Regions from separate parts of the Bacillus sp. NEAU-Y102 genome, predicted to be linked through region 2. Evidence: riboswitches for the same ligand, from Rfam matches in the RefSeq annotation. Region 2 holds a riboswitch; the other holds the start of a gene.

Region 1 (3,421 bases), on a different contig from region 2:
ACTGGATTGATTATGAAGAATGTTATGCCAACCTTTTTTCGGAATGAACTGTGGTATAACGACCGTAACGCGGTAATTCGATTCACTTGCCTTATATTGCACTGTATCGATGAACTTCGTTAGCGGCTGGATAATACTTCTATAATGAGAATGTAATGTAACAAGCCTAACTTCAGGTTGCCACTTTTTCCATTTCTCTTCAAATTTCTTTTCCTCTTCCCTGTCAAAAGCAACATATACAGCAATAACTTGATCTGCCGAAAGAGCCTTAGCATAGTTCAATGAATTTTCTACTACGTGAGTCATACCAGCTACCGGAACGACGATTACATTTCCCTTAATCGGAACAAGTGGTTCACAAGTTTTTAAACTTAACTGATCACCTACCGCATCATAGTGCTTCTTAATTCTGTGGAATAAGAATATGATTGCAGGTAAGAAAATAAGTATCGACCAAACTTGTGCAAATTTAGTTAAAAAGAACATGCTCATTACGATAAAACTAATAACTGCACCAATTAAATTAACCGTTAATCTTAAAGCCCATCCTTCAGGTTTTTCCCGAAGCCATTTTAATACCATCCCTGTTTGAGAAAGTGTAAATGGAATAAATACACCTACTGCATATAGTGGAATTAAATGTTCTGTTTGTCCTTGGAAAGCTACAATTAAAATAATCGAAGCAACTCCAAGTATAATAATACCGTTTGAGTAACCTAAACGGTCTCCTCTAATCGTAAACATTCTCGGTATGAATTTATCTTTTGCAAGGTTAACCGCTAATAAAGGAAATGCAGAATAGCCTGTATTAGCAGCGAGAATTAATATTAAAGCTGTTGTACCTTGTATGAAATAGTACATGAAATTACGTCCAAATGTTTGTTCAGCAATTTGAGAAACAACTGTTACTTCTTTACTCGGAGTCACTCCGTAATAATAAGCTAAAAATACAATTCCTGAAAATAACACAGCAAGTAATGCACCCATTGCAAGCAATGTTTTTGCAGCATTGTTTGGCGCAGGATCTTTAAAGTTCGGAATTGCATTTGAAATTGCTTCAACACCTGTTAAAGCAGAACTACCTGATGCAAATGCTCTTAGTAATAAAAATAAACTAATTCCTGCAACTGGTGTTCCAATCGGCGCATGTAAAGTAGGTGAAACATGACCAGTTAAAATATTATATATGCCCACACCAATTAATATAAATAGTGCTAAAACGAATAAATAAACAGGATATGCTAGCACGGAAGCTGATTCCGTTACTCCTCTTAAATTTAATATCGTAATTAATATAACAAATATAACCGCAATAATTACGTTATGTGCATGTAAGCTAGGAAACGCAGAAGTAATTGCATCTGTACCCGCGGACACACTTACCGCAACAGTTAAAATATAGTCAACTAATAAAGATCCTCCAGCAATTAAGCCTGGATTCATCCCTAAATTTTCTTTTGATACAACATACGCTCCCCCGCCATGCGGATAAGCAAAAATAATTTGACGATAAGATAAAATAAGGGCTGTCAATAATACTAATACCCCAACAGCGATCGGAATGGAATACCAATAGGCGATCGCTCCAACACCTGCTAAAGCAATTAAAATTTGCTCTGGACCGTAAGCAACTGATGACAATGCGTCAGAAGATAAAATAGCTAAAGCTTTCGTTTTATTAAGCTTTTGTTCTCCAAGCTCCGTTGATTTTAACGGTCTTCCAATTAAAAATCTTTTAATAGATGAAACCAATGCTGTCCACTCTCCAATAATTTTGTACGAACTTTTCTGCTTGTTACAGCCAGTAAACTATTTCTTCAGAAAACAAAAAATGTCTACAAGCCATAGCGAAATAGACTTGTAGACATTATTTTTTTTGTCGCACAAGCTCCACCTTCCTTCTCAATATAACGCTTACGAGGTTAGCTGTCGGATTCGGGCCTATGAGTAGCCCTACCTTTTTCAAGGATTCACCCCATCGGATTATGTACTAATCCGTAAAAACGGGTCCCCCGTACCATGCGGTTTCAGCGATTTAGAAAATTGAAACTGTGGATTATAATACTCCTTTATTTTCAAAAAGTAAACAAAAATTTTTAATAAGAAAAAAATTAAAATGATTGCGCATAATCCGCTGAGAAATATACATAATGAATACTAAAAAATCCACAAAGGAGACCCATATGTCTAAAGAAAAGAAGCCTATTTTTTCCGATTCATATTTAGATGCAGTAGCAAATGAAATTAATCAGTTATATGGTAAACGTGAACAGGAAATAAATTTGACAGATAGAACGAAAAGAAATAAATGATTTGTCATACAAAAAAATAAAAAAGATAGCAATACACTTATATATTGCTATCTTTTTTATTTTTTCATACATCTAATTCTATTACAGATTTGTTAAAGGTCATCTCTTCATACACCTTTAAATTTTGATATATAGTTCCTAATAATGGTGCCGCTATAGAAAATTTCTCTGCTACATCCAGTAAATATCCTTGCAAGTGCTTCCCTTCAATAAATGAACCCTTTTCCATATCACGCTGCATCGATGACTTCATATCATACGAAATTTTATCAATCGTTTTCATATGTTCCTGGGCAATATTTCCCTTTACTGGAGCTCCTAATACTCTCATGATTTGTACAGATTCCTCAAACACATTACGGATAAAATCACGGCCGCCTTCACTTTCACGGATTGGTCCAATTGGTGCACGCATTAACGTTGTCACACCTGACATTACAGTAATAAATAAATATTTATGCCACATATCTTGCGTAATATTTTCACTTAAAACAAAACTAGACTTCGTACCTGCAAATGCTTTAGAAATATGCTTTACTCTCTCTGAATTTTGAGACTTAATTTCTCCAAACACAAGTCTGTTGGCAGCACTAGTTTGTACAATTTCTCCTTGATCGTTTAATGTCGTCTCGATAAAGCATAAACCGCCAATTACTTTTTCTTCGCCGAATTCTTTTTGTAGTAGTGATAAATGAGCGATACCATTTAACAATGGAATGATTACAGTATTTTCGCCAACAAACGGCTTCAAATCTTGAATAGCCTCGTTTAAGTGATACGCTTTTGTTGAAAATAAAATGACATCAAATGGAGAAGTTCTCTCTTCTTTCGTTATTAATTTCGGTTGGAAGGAAAAATCCCCGTTAACACTTCGGATTACAAGTCCTCTTTCCTCTAATTGTTTTTTCCGTTTACTACGAACAAGAAATGTAACATCTTCTCCCTTTTCGACTAATCTGCCACCAAAAAACCCTCCGACTCCACCAGCGCCTAATACTAAAATCCGCATACAGCATCCCCCTTTTCAAAATACAATTTTACAACTTTTAGTATACATAACATTATACATGTCCTCTGCTAAATAAGCTGAATTTTCACTCTCAATTGAG
Region 2 (3,421 bases):
TGTCTCCATTTTCTTTTACAACATTTGCAAACACATCTTTCTTCGACTGCTTTAAAGAATCGGCTTGCGCTTTACCACGACCTTCTGCTAATGCTTCTGCAAAATTCGCAAATAAAACTGTAAATAATAGAATGAGAGAAACTGTTATATTAAACCAACCTGGTATACTACTAGAACTACTTGGAAGAAAAGATAAAATGAACGTAATGATAAATCCAATTTCCACAACGAACATAATCGGATTCTTTATCATGACTTTCGGATTCAATTTCGCAATGGATTGCTTCATCGCATGTGTTACGATATCACGATCCATCGTTTTCGCTTGTCTAACTTCATCTTCTACAGCATGTATTTGTGACTCATTTAATTGTTTTTCTTTTACTACTACCGGTCTCATCATTTACCCTCCATTACTTCAATGTAAGAAATTCTGCAATTGGTCCGAGTACTAACATCGGGAAGAATGTTAATGCACCAACAATTACAATTGTTCCGATAAAGATACCACCAAATAAACTATTATCTGTACGGAACGTTCCGACTGTTTCTGGCACTACCGTTTTTTCTTTCAACGAAGCTGCCACAGCTAGCATCGTAATTAAACTGAAGTAACGTCCTAAAAACATAACTAAACCAGTCGTAATATTCCAAAACGGTGTATTATCTCCTAATCCTTCAAATCCAGATCCGTTATTCGCAGCTGACGATGTATATTCATATACAACTTGCGTTAAACCGTGGAAACCGGAATGAGAAATAGCATCCGTCCCTAAATTTGTTGAAAGAGCTAATGCCGAAAAGCCTAAAATGAGCAATGGATGAAATAGTATCGTGACCGCAATTAATTTCATTTCCTTACCTTCAATCTTTTTACCTAAAAACTCTGGTGTCCGTCCAACCATTAACCCAGATATAAACACTGCAATAATTGCATACATAATAATATTTACAAAACCTGCTCCAACGCCGCCATATACTGTGTTTAACATCATATTTACAAGTGGAACTAAACCGCCAATTGGTGTTAACGTATCATGCATCGTATTAACGGCGCCTGTTTCAGCAGCTGTCGTTACCGTTGCGTATAGTGAAGAAAATACTGTTCCAAATCGTACTTCTTTCCCTTCTGTACTTCCTTGTACATGTTCGATACCCATTCCATTTAATGCCGGATTCCCGTTTAGTTCAGATGTCGTAATTGTTATAAATCCTAGTAGAAACACCATGAATAGTGATACGAAGAGAATACGACCTTGTTTTTTATTTCCTACCATTCGTCCGTACGTAAATGGAAGTGCTGTTGGCAATAACATCATAAGCATCATTTGCAAAATATTACTCATTTGTCCTGGGTTTTCAAAAGGATGCGTAGAGTTTGCTCCGAAAAATCCACCGCCGTTATTTCCAAGTTCCTTAATGGAAACGAATGATGCAACAGGCCCACGTAATATACTTTGTTTTGCCCCATCAATCGTTTGTGCTGTAACCGCTCCATCTAACGTTTGCGGTACACCAAGTGCGACAAAGACTAGCGCCGCAATAAATGCGATAGGAAGAAACACTCTCGTTAGTGCTCTCGTAAAATCAACGAAAAAGTTACCAAGTTCTTTTCCAGCGAGCCCTCTTATAAATGCCATAACGAGTGCTAATGTCGTTGCCGGTGCTGCAAACATTAAAAATGTAATTCCGATTAATTGTGATAAATAAGATAAACCATTTTCACCGCTATAATGCTGTAAGTTTGTATCAGCCATAAAACTAATTGCTGTATTAAAAGCGAGCGTAGGCTCCATTCCTTCAATATGTGCTGGATTTAGCGGCAACACACCTTGTAATCTGAAAATGAAATATACGACAACAATCATAAATCCATTGAGTAAAACTAATGATAATGCGTACTGTTTCCACGTTTGATTGTATTCTTTTACACCCGTAATTTTAAAAATAAGTTTTTCAAAAGGGCCGAATACTTTATCTAGCATTTTGCTACCTTGAAAAGCTTTTTCTAAATAAATCCCCATTGGCTTTGCTACTAAAATAAACAAGAGCATTGTAATAATGACTGCAACCCAAATCATAATGAATGATTCCCCCTAATTAAAACTTCTCTGGATTTAATAATGCATACACTAAATACACTGTAATTGCTGCGACTATAACCGATAAGACAATCATCATGATTGCTTTCCTTCTTTCACAACTTTATCTGACCAACTTGCAAGACTTGCCATCGATGCAACTAATAAAATAAAAATCCCGACCATTACAACATCTAACATAACTATCCCTCTCTTCATTTTGTTAAAATTTACCATTTAAATATTAAAAAAGAACACTGAGCTCTACTCAGTGTTCAAAAAATGAACAACAAAAAGTAAACCTCCTCTCTAAACGCTTACGAGGTTAGCTGTCGGATTCGGGCCTAAAGAGTAGCCCTACTTTCAAAACTGAAAGATTCACCCCAAGTGACGATGCACAAAATTGGTTCCCCCGCTCCATTTCTGGAACTCAGCGATTTTAGGTTTTTTTGGAAATTTTATGAATGATTTATGAGAGTAAATATACTCCTCTATATTTCACTTGTAAAGGGGTAAATTACTGAAAATAAGAAAATATCCATCTATTTAAACGCTTACATTGAGTATTATTAATATTCTTTCATCTATTTACTCGTCTTTTCTTTCATTTTCACAGAAATGATCTTTTCAATACGAAATAAAAAGAGCGAATGACATAAAGTGCATAGCTTGTTGCACTTAGCATTCGCTCTTTTTATTTCACTATTTATTCTCCTCGTAAAAAAGCACGTAAATTTCTCCCGCGAATATAAACCTGTGACAATTCTGCATGTAGCTGCTCATATTCGGTAATATCCACCTCTAAATACAAAGCATCTTTTGATGGTAATATAATATACGGCCCTGGAAAAAGGGGATCGATCTGAACCAATTCTTGAACTCGCTCTACCGATACTGCCCAACGATTTGCTATATCTCCAAGTAATAGTACCTTCATCATTTCTTCCCCCGCTCTATTCAAAAAATAAAAAAGAAATATTATCACAATTTGTAAACACGACAAACTTAGCTCCAATTGTTTCATAGAGCCTCGCTGGATATCGTTTATTCCTTGTAACAACAGTAATAGGTGCTTGAAAAGAAAAGCGAATGTGTTCTGTGAAAAAACTAACGATTGGAAGCTCATCCCCTAGTAAAATCACCTTCTTAATACACTCAAAAATACTAGTAAAGTCCTGCTCCTTACTGCAACTATAAGTCCAATCAAACCCACAATTCCTAACTTCAGCCGCTATCTCTTCATTTGCCGTAAAAATAATTAACTCATGTTGAAATGATACTAGATCTCTTAAACTATCTACCTTACTTTCTTCTCCAACACAAATAAGTGTTAGTTCCAT

The links. Region 2 has a riboswitch for cyclic di-AMP ahead of ACYFX0_RS26890 (SipW-dependent-type signal peptide-containing protein). Riboswitches for the same ligand answer to the same signal wherever they lie in the genome.
Region 1: another riboswitch for cyclic di-AMP. It lies ahead of ACYFX0_RS14590 (APC family permease); the one in region 2 lies ahead of ACYFX0_RS26890 (SipW-dependent-type signal peptide-containing protein).

Annotation. Positions count from the first base shown of each region.
Region 1 is NZ_JBTWFK010000005.1:114,276-117,696, forward strand. It holds gene ACYFX0_RS14590 (APC family permease) at 1-1,752, opposite strand, end outside; cyclic di-AMP (ydaO/yuaA leader) riboswitch at 1,897-2,043, opposite strand; gene ACYFX0_RS14595 (hypothetical protein) at 2,184-2,312, shown strand; gene panE (2-dehydropantoate 2-reductase) at 2,377-3,321, opposite strand.
Region 2 is NZ_JBTWFK010000014.1:14,597-18,017, reverse strand. It holds gene kdpB (potassium-transporting ATPase subunit KdpB) at 1-400, opposite strand, end outside; gene kdpA (potassium-transporting ATPase subunit KdpA) at 414-2,081, opposite strand; gene kdpF (K(+)-transporting ATPase subunit F) at 2,101-2,178, opposite strand; gene ACYFX0_RS26890 (SipW-dependent-type signal peptide-containing protein) at 2,178-2,282, opposite strand; cyclic di-AMP (ydaO/yuaA leader) riboswitch at 2,382-2,527, opposite strand; gene ACYFX0_RS26885 (hypothetical protein) at 2,788-3,021, opposite strand; gene ACYFX0_RS26880 (hypothetical protein) at 3,035-3,421, opposite strand.